Regions from separate parts of the Erwinia amylovora genome, predicted to be linked through region 3. Evidence: predicted binding sites of a transcription regulator. Region 3 holds the regulator's gene; each other region holds the start of a gene.

Region 1 (5,567 bases), 1.5 Mb from region 3:
GCAGCCTGACATGATATCAAAGATATCCTGAATGACGATGTCGATAAGTGGTGGGCTGGCCGGCCAGGCCAGATATCCCTGTCCTGAACGCGACCCGCCCCCGGAAGGCCAACCCTAACGCTGATTCAGGCGGTAATATGCCTCATTCCAGCGCAACGCATCGCGCAAGCCGTGCAGCGTGGTTTGCTCATCAATGACCACTACCTCAATGCCCTGCATCTCGCCGTACAGCCGCAGATCGTCTACCGTTAACGCCTGACTGAATACCGTATGATGTGCTCCGCCGCCAAGGATCCACGCTTCTGATGCGGTGGCGAGCGACGGTTGCGCCCGCCAAAGCGCACGCGCCACCGGCAATTTGGGCAGCGGCTGCGGCGGTTCAATGGCATCGACCACATTGACTAACAGACGGAAACGATCGCCCATATCAATCAGGCAGGCATTGACCGCCCGTCCCGGCGCGGCAGCGAAAATCAGCCGCGCCGGGTCGGCCTTACCGCCAATACCCAGCGGCTGAACGTCGAGTAGCGGCCAGGCTTCCCCGGCGATGCTTGGGCACACCTCCAGCATATGCGAACCGAGCACCATGTCGCTGCCCGGCGCAAAGTGATAGGTGTAATCCTCCATAAACGAGGTGCCACCCGGCCTGTCCCCGGCCATGACCTTGCAGATATGCAGCAGGGCAGCGGTTTTCCAGTCGCCTTCACCAGCAAAACCATAACCTTGCTGCATCAGACGTTGTACCGCCAGCCCGGGCAGCTGCGTCATGCCGTGCAGCGTTTGAAAGTTGGTGGTAAATGCCTTGCAGCCTTCATCATCAAGGAAACGCTTAATGCCCAGCTCAATACGGGCGGCATCCTGTACATTCTGGCGTTTGACCGCCGCAGCGGCGCTGAACCTGTAGCAGCTTTGGTACTCATCGACCAGAGTATTGACATCGCCGTCGCTGACCTGGTTAATGACCTCAACCAGATCGCCAACCCCCCAGCCGTTTACCGCGTACCCAAACTGGATCTGTGCCGCCACCTTATCCCCCTCGGTCACCGCCACATCACGCATATTGTCGCCAAAGCGCGCCACCTTGAGCTGCCGGCTGGCCTGCAGGGCCGCCGCCGTGCGCATCCACCGGGCGATGCGCAGCAGGGCGTGTTTATCTTGCCAGTGCCCGGTGACCACCTGGTGCGACAGTCGCATGCGTGCGCCGATAAAGCCAAACTCGCGCCCGCCGTGGGCAGTCTGATTCAGATTCATAAAGTCCATATCCATGCTGTCCCACGGAATTTCGGCGTTAAACTGGGTATGAAACTGCAACAGCGGTTTATGCAGGATTGTCAGGCCACCGATCCACATTTTGGCCGGCGAAAAGGTGTGCAGCCAGCTGATGACGCCAAGACAATCATCGTGGTGATTTGCCTCCCGGCACAGCGCCAGAGCTTCATCAGCGCTTTTGACCAGCGGTCTGAGTTGCAGCCTGTAGGGCAGCGTATCTGAGTGGTTTAAGCCATCCACGACCTGCTGGCCATGAAGTTCAACCTGACGCAAAGTTTCTGCGCCATACAGATGTTGAGTTCCGATGACCAACCAGACGCTGCGTTCATCTCTCTGTGTCATAACTCATTCCTCATCAATTGATATCAGGTCAGGTGCAAACAGCGGTTCGGCCGTTTGGCACCAGTCAAGGTAACGCTGATAAAGCGGGCGGAAACGCAGGACGCGTTCCGGGTCCGGTTGCAGAGTTTGTGCCAGCGGGCTGGCCATCTGCGTCTGTGCGGCCGGAATATCCGGGTAAACCCCGGCGGCCACGGCGGCAAAAATGGCTGCACCCAGTGCACAGCACTCGTCGGAAGCGACGATATCGAGCGGGCGATCCATCACATCGCAGCACACCTGCATAATGGTCGGCGATTTACGTGCAATGCCACCCAGCGCCAGTATCCGCTGCACCGGGAGATCCTGCTGTTCGAAACACTCCATAATGGCGCGCGCGCCAAAGGCGGTGGCGGCAATAAAGCCGCCAAACAATGCCGGGGCATCGGTGCCGAGATCCACCCCGGCAATCACCCCTTTCAGACGCTGGTTAGCGAAAGGGGTGCGTCGGCCGTTAAACCAGTCAAGCACCAGCGGAAGATGGTCAAGCTGCGGACTGGCAACCCATGCGGCGGTCAGATCCTCCAACAGCGTCTGGCTGATGTGCTCAAATTGGTGGCGCAGCGCGGGCTGCCGCCGTGCCGCCTGTACCAGCGGCCAGCTCAACAGGCGGCTGAACCACGCGTACATATCGCCAAATGCCGATTGCCCGGCCTCCAGCCCGATCATTCCCGGTAGTACGCTACCGTCCACCTGACCGCAAATACCGTTGATCGCCCGGCCCGCGACCCGTTGCGCATCGGCAATCATAATGTCGCAGGTTGAGGTGCCAATCACCTTCACCAGCGTACAGGGCCTGGCGCCAGCGCCAACTGCGCCCATATGGCAGTCAAATGCGCCGCCCGAAATCACCACTTTGCCCGGCAGGCCGAGTCGCGCTGCCCATTCGGCACTCAACTGGCCGACCGGGAGATCGGCAGTCCGGGTCTCAGTAAACAGGGGATAATCGAGGTTATGCGTCAACGCGGGATCGAGGGCATTAAGGAAGCGAGCTGCCGGCAACCCTTGCCACGAAGGATGCCAGAGCGATTTATGTCCGGCAGCGCAGCGGCCACGATGCAACGCGTCGGGCGCGGTGGTGCCGCTTAATAATGCCGGAACCCAGTCACACAATTCGACCCAGGAGACCGCCGCGTCACGCACGGCGGCGTCAACGCGACTGATATGCAGGATCTTGGCCCAGAACCATTCCGACGAATAAACGCCGCCGATAAAGCGTGAATAGTCTTTAAACTCACCGCTGTGACAAAGACGCGTAATGGCTTCCGCCTCTTCAATGGCGGTGTGATCTTTCCACAGCACAAACATCGCATTGGGGTTGTCGGTAAATTCGGGGCGCAGCGCCAGTACCCGACCTTCGCGGTCGATGGGGGCGGGGGTGGAGCCGGTCGAATCAACGCCGATACCGACAACCTCAAGACGCTGCTGCGGGGTGAGTTGCGTGACAACGTCATGGATCGCCTGCTCCAGCGCGTCAATATAATCCTGTGGATGATGTCGAAACTGGTTGCGCGCCGGCACACAGTAACGGCCGGCTTGCCAGCGCGGATAGGCCACCACCTGCTTATGCAATTCGCGCCCGCTGGTGCACTCCACCGCCAGCACGCGCACCGAGTCGCTGCCGAAATCCACACCGAGGGTAATAGCGCCCTTATACATAGTGATCCTCCAGGCTTTATGCATCAGTTGCTTCTATCCTGGGGATTTGGCGAAGCGGTGGTTAGGTTGAGCAGGCTATAAATATGTATTTTTCTGTCGTCACCGCTGCTTATGTGATGGCCTTCATATGTTGCATAAAGGTTAAATTTGCTGAAGTTATGGATAAATCAGCTGTAATGTCAGGCTGTGATAGCGCTCTACCTATTTTTGCTCGCTTACGGGTAAAACTAAGCTGTAACCGTCACTGTGAGGACGTCTGTTCTCAGTTAGTATTTGTTTCAAAAGCAGTTAATGGACAGGTCGACATTTTGTTACCGATTACACCCACTGCCTGATACGGGCGCTGAAGCGGAGGGCATCATGCACAAATTGATTAAATCCCTGGCGACGATAGGTTTTGCCGCCGTTATGTCACAATTCGCTTATGCGGAAACGATGAAACTCGGTTTTCTGGTTAAACAACCGGAGGAGCCGTGGTTTCAGACCGAATGGAAATTTGCCGACAAAGCGGGTAAGGAACTGGGTTTTGAGGTGATTAAGATCGCCGTGCCTGACGGGGAAAAAACCCTGAATGCCATCGACAGCCTGGCGGCCAGCGGCGCCAGGGGTTTTGTTATCTGCACCCCGGACCCCAAACTCGGCGCGGCGATCATGGCGAAAGCGCGCAGCTATGACCTGAAGGTGATTGCCGTCGATGACCAGTTTGTTACGGCAAAAGGTCAACCAGTGGACAGCGTGCCGCTGGTGATGATGGCCGCGAGCAAAATTGGCGAACGTCAGGGCAGTGAGCTGTACCAGGAGATGCAGAAACGCCGTTGGGAGGTCAAAGAGACGGCGGTGATGGCGATCACCGCCAGCGAACTGGATACCGCGCGTCGCCGCACCGCCGGTGCGATTGCGGCGTTAAAAGCCGCCGGCTTCCCGGAAAAACAGATCTACCAGGTGCCGACTAAATCCAATGATATTCCCGGCGCATTCGATGCCGGGAACTCGTTGCTGGTGCAGCATGCCGAAGTTAAACACTGGCTGATCGTCGGCATGAATGATAACACCGTGCTGGGAGGCGTGCGCGCCAGTGAAGGGCAAGGTTTCAACGCCGCCAATGTGATCGGTATTGGCATTAACGGCGTGGATGCAGTGAGCGAACTGTCAAAAGGTAAGGCGACCGGATTCTACGGTTCGCTGCTGCCAAGCCCGGATGTGCACGGCTATCGCAGCATCAAAATGCTGCATGACTGGGTCACAAGCGGCACAGAACCGGCCAGATTTACCGAAGTCACCGACGTGGTGCTGATCACGCGTGACAACTTCAAAACCGAGCTGGCGAAAAAAGGGCTGATGTGATCAGCGCGGTATCCGTTCAGCGCAGCGGACCGGTTCTGACCAGCCGATCAGTGGGCTACGACATAACAGGAGGAATGATGACTTCGCAAGCTTCGCTCAGCTTCCACGGCATCGGTAAAACCTTTCCCGGCGTCAGGGCGTTACAGGATATCAGCTTCGAGTGCCACGCCGGAGAAGTCCACGCCCTGATGGGCGAAAACGGCGCGGGCAAATCGACCCTGCTGAAAATTCTTAGCGGCAATTATCAGCCGGACGCCGGAGAGATCCGTCTGCGCGGCCAGCCGGCGAAATTCGCCAACACAACCGATGCACTTCACGCCGGGGTGGCGATCATCTATCAGGAACTGCATCTGGTGCCGGAAATGTCGGTGGCAGAAAATATCTTTCTGGGGCAGCTACCGCAGCGCGCCGGACTGCTCAATCGGGCCAGACTGCGATCGCAAGCGGCCCGCCAGCTGAACTCACTTGGGCTGGATATCGATCCTGAGCTGCCGCTGAAATACCTCTCGCTGGGCCAGTGGCAGATGATTGAGATCGCCAAAGCGCTGGCGCGCAATGCCAGCATCATCGCTTTTGATGAGCCGACAAGTTCGTTATCGGCGCGGGAAATTGAGCAGCTGTTCCGCGTTATTCGCCAGCTGCGCGCCGATGGCAAGGTGGTGCTGTATGTGTCGCACCGGATGGCGGAGATATTCGCTCTCAGTGATGCGATTACCGTGTTTAAAGACGGTCGCTTTGTGCAAACCTTCAAAGACATGGCGAGCACCCGCCACGAACGGCTGGTGGCAGCGATGGTTGGGCGCGAAATGGGTGACATTTATGGCTACCGTCCGCGCCAGCAGGGAGAGGTGCGACTGCGGTTGGATAAGGTGCAGGCTCAAGGGGTGCGCAGCCCGATATCGCTTAGCGTGCGCGCC
Region 2 (5,567 bases), 220 kb from region 3:
AGCAAAAGGGAAAACGCCAGAACCCTAAGTATTAGTTCACTTTTGGAAATTTGATCATACTTTTACATTATTTTTCCTGATATGGCTGCGCTGGCGGAAGTCAAACAGGATAAAATTCAGCTGTTCAGAGACAACTATCCATAAAAATTGATTTCGACTATTCTTTACGCAAGATTGATTGTGCAGGCAAAAATGACAGGAATTTGTTAACAGGGGTTTATTTCTTATGAAGACAGGATTATCACGCATCTGGACGCGCGTGCTGGTGCCGTTTATGGCACTGTTGCTGGTAACGCAGCTGACCGGCTGCGGCGATAAAGAAGACGAACAGCGCAAAGCGTTTGTCGATTTTCTGCAAAATACCGTGATGCGCAGCGGCGAGCATTTGCCAAGCCTGAGCGAGGATCAGAAGCAGAAGTTCGGCAACTATGTCAGCGACTATGCCATTCTCTACGGTTTCGCCCAACAGATTAACCGGGCGGTAGATTCCGGTCTGAAGCCGGTGGTTGATGAGCTTTCTGCTATCCGCACACCGCAAGATTATCTGACGCACCGCGACGCGCTGCGCCAGGCGAGCGGTTCTCTCGGCGTGCTCGGTCAGCAGATCCAGACAGCGAAAACGCTGGCCGACAGCAGTAAAGCCTCGCTGAAGCAGCCTGAAGACCTGAAAACCGTTTACGATAACGTGTTTAATAAAGTGGTGGTCCGGCCTGCCGCTTCCTTGTCGCCGCTATTGCCGGCATTACAAATGCTCAGTCAGGATGTGGTGCAAACCGGAGACTTTCTGCAGCAGCAGGGAGCACGAGTCAGCTTTAACGGCCCGGCTATTCAGTTCCCCACTCAGGAGCAGGCAACGCAGTACAATACGCTGATGAGTAATTTGAGCAATAACGTTCAGGCTCTTTCTCAGGCGCAGCGAATACTGCAAGGAGGCGTTAACTAAACGCTGAAAATGTAAAGGGGCAACAACGTTGCCCCTTCGGAGTTTACTCCACGTTCAGCGTGTTCAGGCGAGTCACTCTTTGCCGACATTCTGCTGTACGCCTGCCGCCGAAGCCAGATTTGCCCTGTAATCAGACTCCTTTCAATCCCTGCCACCCTGAAACTTTTCCCACCCCGACTAATGACAACTGACGAATTCCCCGTTTTCACCTTACTGTTTTAAATCAAAATTCCTGTTGCCAGCCAGATAAACTGGCGCAACACACAAAAAAAACGCTTTTACTGATAGAAAATCTATTTTGGTGACATTCAGGCAATTTCACAATATGACGGTGAGGCCAGCAATTATCACACTCTTCAATCATGTTGAGATGATTACAGCAAGAGGAAACAACGCTGCCCCTTATGGGTAAAAATTTACAACCGTTTATTACTGGCCAGGTGCGTAAAAATTGGCCCGATCATCTGCTATATTCTCACCGTTGAAACCTATATTGACTAAACAGCCTGGCATACGCTGCGCAAAGCCGGGGGGTTCGCAGCAATTCAGCGCTGGCCGCCGTTGCTGTCCCGTTGATTAACAGACGAGGAAATGATTCTTATGACGCTAGCGGAATTTGTACCATGCATCCGGTACTTCAACCCTGTTTCACTTCGATTCAAAATGGTGCCTGCCATGACAAATCCAATAACGACTGGTTGCAGATCAATCGATGTTGGCAATAATCGTGTCAAAATTTAAATTTAACTCTCTCGCACTGGCACAGTGATAAAAGTTATTTTTTATTAATAATCTGCTGATTTTATCTACATATCCCTTTTTTTAGCCTGGCGGCATCGTTGTTAGTGCAGTAAATTTTTTTGTGAACAAAATCACATTGCCAGCATAAACACCCAAAAAAAATTGTGAGTAAAATCACATAAAGGATCCCTTCGGGTTCTTTTTTTCTACATAACATTGCGAATATCTTTACACTTCGTGACTCATGTCACTAAAAAATACCCCGCACCCCCTGCAATTAAGTGACCCGCATCACACTTAATCCCCTGGCTACGCAAACGCCATATTCACATGATAGAGTCTGCCGGCATACAGTGACACCAGCGGCCACGCCGTAACGTCTCATACAAAAATCAACGCGCTCTCTTATTGGGTTAGCGCGTACTTATAAGAGGTGAGTTTATATGTCCTCATCAGACATCAAGATCAAAATTCAAAGCTTTGGTCGTTTTCTGAGTAATATGGTCATGCCAAATATTGGCGCGTTTATCGCCTGGGGTATCATTACCGCGCTATTTATCCCAACCGGATGGCTGCCGAACGCCACGCTGGCGAAGCTGGTGGCGCCAATGATCACCTACCTGCTGCCACTGCTGATCGGTTATACCGGTGGCCGTCTGGTCGGCGGCGATCGCGGCGGCGTAGTGGGGGCGATCACGACCATGGGCGTTATCGCTGGTGCTGACATGCCGATGTTCCTCGGGTCGATGGTTGCCGGTCCTCTGGGTGGCTGGGCAATCAAAACCTTCGACCGCCGGATTGATGGTAAAATCAAAAGCGGTTTCGAAATGCTGGTCAACAACTTCTCTGCCGGTATCATCGGCATGCTGTTGGCTGTCCTCGCATTTCTGGCGATTGGTCCAATGGTTCAGGGACTGTCACATATTCTCGCCGCCGGCGTTAATCTGATGGTACAAAATAATCTGCTGCCACTGACCTCCATCTTTGTGGAACCGGCAAAAATTCTGTTCCTGAATAACGCCATCAACCACGGGATCTTCTCGCCGCTGGGTATCCAGCAGGCGAGCGAAGCCGGAAAATCGATTTTCTTCCTGATTGAAGCTAACCCTGGCCCGGGAATGGGCGTGCTAATGGCCTATATATTCTTTGGCCGTGGCAATGCCAGACAGTCGGCCGGTGGGGCTGCCATTATTCACTTCTTCGGCGGTATTCACGAAATCTACTTCCCGTATGTGCTGATGAACCCTCGCCTGATCCTCGCCGTGATCCTCGGTGGTATGACCGGCGTTTTCACCCTGACACTGTTAAACGGCGGCCTGGTTTCTCCGGCTTCACCGGGATCTATCCTTGCCATACTGGCCATGACGCCAAAGGGAGCCTACTTCGCTAACATCGCGGCGATTGCGGCAGCCTTTGCCGTTTCCTTCGTGGTTGCGGCTATTCTGCTGAAAACCAGCAAGGCGAAAGAGTCTGATGATATTGAAGCAGCAACACGCCGCATGCAGGAAATGAAATCCCAGTCCAAAGGGCCGTCGGCTGCTGCGCAAGCGGATGGCAAGGGCCTGCAAGGTGACCTGAGCCACGTACGCAAAATCATCGTAGCCTGTGATGCCGGCATGGGTTCCAGCGCAATGGGAGCTGGCGTACTGCGTAAGAAAGTGAGTGAAGCGGGACTGAGCAATATCTCGGTCACTAACAGCGCGATCAACAGCCTGCCGGGCGATGCAGACCTGGTGATTACCCACCGCGATCTGACTGAACGAGCGATGCGTCAGGCCCCTCATGCGCAGCATATTTCGCTGACTAACTTCCTTGATAGCGGGCTGTATAATGAATTGACGGCGCGTTTGGCGGAAGCAGGCCGCACTGCCGAACATCGTGAGAAAGTCAGCGCGGTACTCAATGACAGCCTTGAAGATAACCAGGAAAATCTGTTCAAACTGAGCGCCAGCAACGTATTTCTTGGCAATCACGCCAGCAACAAAGAGCAGGCTATTCGCTTCGCCGGTGAGCAGTTGGTCAAGGGCGGCTACGTGGAGGCGGAGTACGTGGAGGCAATGCTGGCACGCGAGGAACTGACGCCAACCTACCTCGGTGAATCTATCGCCGTGCCGCACGGAACAGTAGAAGCTAAAGACCGCGTGCTAAAAACCGGTGTGGTATTCTGCCAGTACCCTGCCGGCGTTCACTTCGGTGAAGAACCTGAAGACATCGCTCGCCTGGTGATTGGTATCGCTGCGCGTAATAACGAACATATCCAGGTCATTACCAGCCTGACTAACGCGCTGGATGACGAAAAGGTGATTGCACGCCTGGCCTCCACGACAGATGTACAGGAAGTTCTGGACCTCCTGTCAGGTAAAACCAGTCGATAAGCCGTTTTGATCGTGATCCCTCAATGGGTGCCGGGAATGCCCGGCCCTTATTGCTGCGGGAATACATGAGATTTGCATCATTAATACGGGAATATTTATGAAAGCATTACATTTTGGTGCCGGTAACATCGGCCGCGGCTTTATTGGTAAACTGCTGGCCGATGCAGGAATTCAGCTGACTTTCGCCGACGTCAATCAGGTAGTACTGGATGCCCTTAACGCCCGTGGCGAATATCTGGTTCACGTCGTGGGCGAGCAAGCGCAGATTGAGACAGTGAAAGGTGTCAATGCCGTGCACAGCGCCAGCGATGATATTATTGCGCTGGTAGCTGAGGTTGATATCGTCACCACGGCGGTGGGTCCGCAAATCCTTGAACGTATAGCCGGTGGCATTGCAAAAGGTATTGCCAAACGCAGTGATAGCGCTAATTCCCGACCGCTAAATATTATCGCCTGTGAAAACATGGTGCGCGGCACTACGCAGCTTAAAGCGCATGTACTGCGGGAGTTGCCCGGGCAGTATCACGCCTGGCTGGAAGAGCACGTCGCCTTTGTCGACTCTGCAGTCGATCGTATCGTTCCACCTTCTGCAGCGGACAGCAGCGATCCGCTGGAGGTGACGGTTGAGACCTTTAGCGAATGGATTATTGATAAAACCCAATTTAAAGGCGAGTTGCCAAATATTCCAGGATTGGAACTGACGGACAATTTGATGGCGTTTGTCGAACGTAAACTGTTCACACTCAACACCGGCCACGCTATCGCTGCCTATCTCGGCCAGCTGGCCGGCCATAAAACAATTCGCGAGGCGGTACTGGATAAGCATGTTCGGGCGATTGTACAAGGAGCCATGGAAGAAAGCGGCGCGGTGCTGATTAAGCGCTACGGTTTTGCTGCAGATAAACATGCTGCTTATATCCAGAAAATCCTTAACCGCTTCGAAAACCCGTACCTGAACGATGATGTTGAGCGTGTGGGTCGCCAGCCGCTCCGCAAACTGAGTGCGGGCGACCGCCTGATTAAACCGACGCTGGGCACCCTGGAGTACCATCTGCCGAATGATAATCTGGTCACCGGCATTGCCGCAGCGCTGCATTACCGTAGCGACCAGGACCCGCAAGCGCTTGAACTTGCTGCACTGCTATCCCACCAGGATGTCGCCACCACGCTGGCTCAAATCTCCGGGCTGGATAGCGACAGCGATGTGGTTAAAGCGGTAGTGAAAGCCTGGCATACCCTGGCATAATGTCGAACGCTCCTCACGGATGAACAAACAGGGCGCAGCACCGCTGCGTCTGCGCAAAAATACGAATCCATATGAATGAATTACAGTCTTTGACAGGGCAATCACAGGCTTTCGAAAATCAGGTCCTTGAACGCCTGAACGTAGGACGCTCGGTGAGATGTCTGCTTATCGCCGCCGTAGAAATGCTGGCCGATGCGGTTAACATGCTGGTAGAACAGGTATTTCGTAAAGACGATTATGCCGTCAAATACGCCGTAGAACC
Region 3 (5,567 bases):
GCTGATCATTCACGCGCAGGATGACCCTTTTATGACCGCTGATGTGATCCCCGATCCTGCCCTGCTGCCGTCAAACGTTGAATATCAGCTGACGCAGCATGGCGGGCACGTTGGTTTTGTAGGCGGAACGCTGCGCAGCCCACAAATGTGGCTGGAGCAACGCATTCCGCAATGGCTTACCACCTGGCTGGACAACTGATGATTATTCCCTGGAAAGAGCTCGATTCGGCAACACTTGATAACCTGATTGAATCCTTTGTGCTGCGCGAAGGCACCGATTATGGCGAGCATGAGCGATCGCTGGAACAGAAAGTCGCCGATGTTCGCCGTCAGCTGAGCTGCGGCGAGGTGGTGCTGGTGTGGTCTGAACTGCACGAGTCGGTCAACATTATGCCGCGCGGCCAGTTTCGCGGCTAACCCCGTCCGCCAGGTTATATCAGCTTCATCGCTGCCGTATTGATGACATGTGTCGACAAAGCATGTTACCAATGCAGGGCCACCCGTTTTTTAAGGAAGTAGTACGCTATGTCGACTCAACATCCGGTTATCGCCGTTACCGGCTCCAGCGGGGCAGGAACCACGACCACCAGCCTGGCATTCAGGAAGATCTTCCAGCAGCTGGGCCTGCATGCAGCAGAAATAGAAGGAGACAGCTTCCACCGCTTTACCCGCCCGGAGATGGATATGGCGATCCGCAAAGCGCGCGATATGGGTAAACACGTCAGCTATTTTGGCCCGGAAGCGAATGATTTCGCACTGCTGGAGCGTACATTCAGCGAATATGGTCGCAGCGGTAAAGGAAAGTCGCGTAAGTATTTGCATACCTACGATGAAGCCGTGCCCTGGAACCAGGTGCCCGGCACCTTTACGCCGTGGCAGCCGCTGGCAGAACCGACCGATGTGCTGTTTTATGAAGGGTTGCACGGCGGCGTTGTCACCCCGCTGCATAACGTGGCGGAAAACGTGGATCTGCTGGTTGGCGTGGTGCCCATCGTCAACCTTGAGTGGATCCAAAAACTGGTGCGCGATACCAGCGAACGCGGCCATTCGCGCGAAGCAGTGATGGACTCCGTGGTGCGTTCAATGGAGGACTACATCAACTTTATTACTCCGCAGTTTTCACGCACCCATATCAACTTCCAGCGCGTCCCGACGGTGGACACCTCCAACCCGTTTGCCGCCCGTGGCATCCCCTCTCTGGATGAGAGTTTCGTGGTTGTCCACTTTCAGGGGCTGGAAGATATCGATTTCCCTTACCTGCTGTCCATGCTGCAGGGTTCGTTTATCTCACATATCAAAACCCTGGTGGTGCCGGGAGGAAAAATGGGGCTGGCGATGGAGCTGATCATGGGGCCGCTGGTTAAGCGGTTGATTGAAGGAAAGAAAATCGGCTGAAGTTCTTTCCTTTTACGGCTAAGAGGATGGGCGGGATCAGGTCAGTTCGATCACTTCATAACTGTGGCTCATCTCCACCCCCTTGCCCAGCATAATCGCCACCGAGCAGTATTTTTCCGCAGAGAGATCGACCGCACGCGCTACCGCGTTATCCGCCAGCGCTTTGCCGCTGACAACAAAATGCAGGTTAATGCGGGTGAAGATACGCGGTGCCTCTTCGCGGCGTTCTGAGGTCAGCTTCACTTCGCAGTCAGCCACGCTATGGCGGCCCTTTTGCAAAATTGACACCACGTCAATGGCGCTGCAGCCGCCGGCGGCCATCAGCACCATTTCCATTGGGCTTGGCGCTTTATCGCCCGAATTACCATCCATCAGCACCTGATGACCAGATGAGGATTCTCCCAAAAACGTCATCCCTTCGACCCACTTAACCCGTGCCTGCATAACAACATCCTCCAATTCATTTAGTTACAGCAGAGTACGCCGCCGTGATTAAAACGGCAACGCTCTCTTTTTCTGACTATGCTGAAGCGAGACAACAGAAGACAGCCATCCCAAGCTGTGCTACAAACGAGGCTGTAAATTTCACCGGCATCATGATGTTGGTGATAACGAAACGACAGCATACGGCCTGCCCCGGAGCGGCCCGTTCCTTCCCTGTCGGAACGCTTGACTATAACAAAGCCTGGCAGGGATTCAGCCCCCGTATATCCCAATCAATTTACGCGCGGCAGCAAGGGGATCGTGAAACTTGCTGCGGGGTAAACCGGATGTATTCAGGTACGACGACAACAGAGGATAACAGCGAATGGTTCTCGGCAAACCGCAAACAGACCCTACTCTCGAATGGTTCCTGTCCCATTGCCATATTCACAAATATCCATCCAAAAGCACGCTGATACATCAGGGTGAGAAGGCGGAAACCCTTTACTACATCGTCAAAGGTTCAGTAGCGGTATTGATCAAGGATGAGGAAGGCAAAGAGATGATCCTCTCTTATCTCAACCAGGGTGATTTTATCGGCGAGCTGGGCCTCTTCGAAGAGGGCCAGGAACGCAGTGCCTGGGTACGTGCCAAAGCAGCCTGTGAAGTAGCTGAAATCTCTTACAAAAAATTCCGGCAGCTGATCCAGGTCAACCCTGACATCCTGATGCGCCTGTCTTCGCAGATGGCGCGTCGCCTGCAGGTCACCTCGGAAAAAGTGGGTAATTTAGCTTTCCTTGATGTGACCGGACGCATTGCCCAGACGCTGCTGAATCTGGCAAAACAGCCCGATGCAATGACGCACCCGGACGGGATGCAGATCAAAATAACGCGTCAGGAGATCGGCCAGATTGTCGGCTGCTCGCGCGAGACGGTCGGTCGTATTCTGAAAATGCTGGAAGATCAAAACCTGATCTCCGCACACGGTAAAACCATCGTCGTTTACGGCACGCGTTAATCGCCCCTGAACCCACGGCGCGCCAGCCTCTGTCGCGCCTTTTTCTATCTGGTGCGGCGGATGTGGCGCAGAATCATTTATCAACCTGAAGTGAACTACGCGCTGCGGCAAACACTGGTGTTGTGTTTGCCGGTTGCACTGGGCTGGCTGCTGGGAGACTTACAGAAAGGTCTGCTGTTCTCACTGGTTCCCGCCTGCTGTAACAATGCCGGGCTGGATACGCCGCACAAACACTTCTTTGAACGCCTGATGCTGGGCGGAGGCCTGTTCGCCGGCAGCAGTTTTATTATCCAGTATGCCGGCGCTCAGGGGGTTCCGCTGCCGCTGATCCTGCTGCTGATGGCGATGTTGCTGGGGATCACCGGCGAGATCGGCCCGCTGCATGCCCGCCTGATGCCTGCCTCGCTGATTGCCGCCATATTCACCCTGAGCCTCGCTGGCAAAGTACCGATGTGGCAACCTCCGTTACTGTATATCCTTGGCACCATCTGGTACGGGGTATTTAACTGGTTCTGGTTCTGGCTGTGGAAAGAGCAGCCGATGCGCGAAACGCTTAGCCTGCTGTACCGCGAGCTGGCCGACTATTGCGAGGCAAAGTATCGCCATTTAAACCAGCTAAACGACCCCTCATCCGCTATGCCGCCGCTGTTTGCTCGCCAGCAAAAGGCCGTCGATCTTATCACTACCTGTTACCAGCAAATTCATATGCTGGCAGCCAATCGCAACCAGCATTACCAGCCTTTGACGCGCGCTTTCCAGGTGGCGCTTGACCTGCAGGAGCACATCGCCGTCAGTCTGCATCAGCCGGAAGACGTGCAAAAACTGGTGCGTCAGAGCCACGCCGAGGCGGTGATCCGCTGGAATGCGCAGCGCATCGCCGCACGTCTGCGCGAGCTGGCTGACGATATTTTGTATCACCGCTTCCCCAGACGTTTTGAGATGGAACTGCCGCTGGAAGCGCTGGAGAAGATCGTGCGTCAGCATCCGGATAATCCGGTGGGTAATTTTTGCTACTACCATTTCAGCCGTATTGCGCGCGTGCTGCGCACTCAACGCCCGCTTTATCGCCGCGATTTGATGGCTGACCGTCAGCGCCACCTGCCGCTGCTGCCGGCGCTGAAAAGCTACCTTTCGCTTAAGTCTACCGCCTTGCGCACCGCCGCACGCTATGCGGTGATGTTGACCTTCGCCAGTACGCTGGCGCTGTTTCTGGCTATGCCGAAGCCGTACTGGATACTGATGACCATGATGTTTGTCAGCCTGAACGGCTACAGTGCCACCCGGGTCCGCATCCAGCACCGTGCGCTTGGCACCCTGGCCGGGCTGGCGGTTGCCGCACTGGCCCTGCGCCTGCATGCTCCTGAGTCAATGACATTACTGGTGATGCTGGCCATCACCCTGGCCAGTTACCTGATTTTACGCAAGTTCTACGGTTGGGCGACGGTGGGCTTTACCGTAACGGCGGTGTATTCTCTCCAACTTTTGTCGCTAAACGGCGAGAGCTTCTTATTGCCGCGCCTGATCGATACGTTGATGGGCTGCCTGATTGCCCTTGGCGGCAACATCTGGCTGTGGCCACAGTGGCAGAGCGGGTTGCTGCGCCAGAACGCGCATGATGCGCTGGAGGCTTATCAGGAGGCGCTGCAGATGTTGTTGGGTAGTGAACAGGATGTCAGCAAGCTGGCAAACCAGCGTATCAAAGTTAATCAGGCGCATAACGCGCTGTATAACTCCCTGAATCAGGCGATGCAGGAGCCTGGCTTCGATTCCCGCTATTTGTCCGATATGAAACTGTGGGTAACCCACAGCCAGCTTATCGTTGAACATATTAACGCCATGACGATTATGGCGCGGGAACACACTATGCTGACCGCCTCGCTGGCGGAGCGCTATCTTCAGTCCTGCGAGATCGCTCTGCAACGTTGCCAGCAGCGGCTGGAATATGACGGGCCGGGTTCAGAAAGCAACGTGCTGGAGGCGCCGGACAATTTCCAGCATGGCCCGGTGACTCTCCTCGAAGGCCACATCGAGCGCATTCTCGACCACCTCAACACCATGCACACCATTTCATCGCTGGCCTGGAGCCAGCGCCCTCACCATGGCCACTGGATGATAAATCGGTTAGGTAAATCGTCCGGGCGGCGACCTCAAACCGGGCCGCCGCCTGGTTAACGCAGCACCTACGCCAGCACCTTCTCGACGGCCGCAGCAAAGCGCTCCATACCTTCGGCAATATCGACAGGCTCAATCAACAGCGATGGCGCGAAGCGCATCACGCCGCTGCCGGCGACCAGCACCATCACCCCTTCGGCCGCCGCCGCGTTAAGGATATCGCGGGCTTTATCAGCGTACTGTGGCTTCAGCGCTGCACCAATCAGCAGCCCTTTACCACGGATATCGCTGAACAGATCCCGCCTGGTATTCAGCGACTGTAGCGCATCAACAAACAGCTGCCGCCGCGCGGCCACGCCGTCAAGCACTTCCGGCGTATTGATAATGTCCAGCGCCGCTTCCGCCACCGCACAGGCCAACGGATTGCCGCCGTAGGTGGTGCCGTGCACGCCCGGGGCCATCACTGAGGCAATAGCGTTGGTGGTCAGCATCGCGCTGACCGGGAAGCCGCCGCCGAGTGCTTTCGCGCTGGTGACAATATCTGGCTGCACGCCGTAGTGCTCGTAGGCAAACAGCTTGCCGCTACGGCCCATGCCGCTCTGTACTTCGTCCATCACCA

The links. The regulator CRP, encoded in region 3, controls carbon source genes, mostly activating them, when cyclic AMP is high. The targets are predictions, from matches to a motif close to ATGTGANNNNNNTCACAT.
Region 1: a site for CRP is predicted at 3,418-3,435, ahead of JGC47_RS08375 (arabinose ABC transporter substrate-binding protein). Genes of this name have one in related genera too.
Region 2: a site for CRP is predicted at 1,964-1,981, ahead of JGC47_RS00180 (PTS mannitol transporter subunit IICBA). Genes of this name have one in related genera too.

What each region holds. Positions count from the first base shown of each region.
Region 1 is NZ_CP066796.1:1,788,720-1,794,286, forward strand. It holds gene araA (L-arabinose isomerase) at 115-1,611, opposite strand; gene JGC47_RS08370 (ribulokinase) at 1,615-3,306, opposite strand; gene JGC47_RS08375 (arabinose ABC transporter substrate-binding protein) at 3,667-4,650, shown strand; gene araG (L-arabinose ABC transporter ATP-binding protein AraG) at 4,725-5,567, shown strand, end outside.
Region 2 is NZ_CP066796.1:36,262-41,828, reverse strand. It holds gene JGC47_RS00185 (DUF3053 domain-containing protein) at 227-943, shown strand; gene JGC47_RS00180 (PTS mannitol transporter subunit IICBA) at 2,128-4,059, shown strand; gene JGC47_RS00175 (mannitol-1-phosphate 5-dehydrogenase) at 4,157-5,305, shown strand; gene JGC47_RS00170 (MltR family transcriptional regulator) at 5,377-5,567, shown strand, end outside.
Region 3 is NZ_CP066796.1:260,673-266,239, reverse strand. It holds gene JGC47_RS01145 (hydrolase) at 1-199, shown strand, start outside; gene JGC47_RS01140 (YheU family protein) at 199-417, shown strand; gene JGC47_RS01135 (phosphoribulokinase) at 526-1,395, shown strand; gene JGC47_RS01130 (OsmC family protein) at 1,432-1,839, opposite strand; gene crp (cAMP-activated global transcriptional regulator CRP) at 2,204-2,836, shown strand; gene JGC47_RS01120 (YccS/YhfK family putative transporter) at 2,897-5,008, shown strand; gene argD (bifunctional acetylornithine/succinyldiaminopimelate transaminase) at 5,017-5,567, opposite strand, start outside.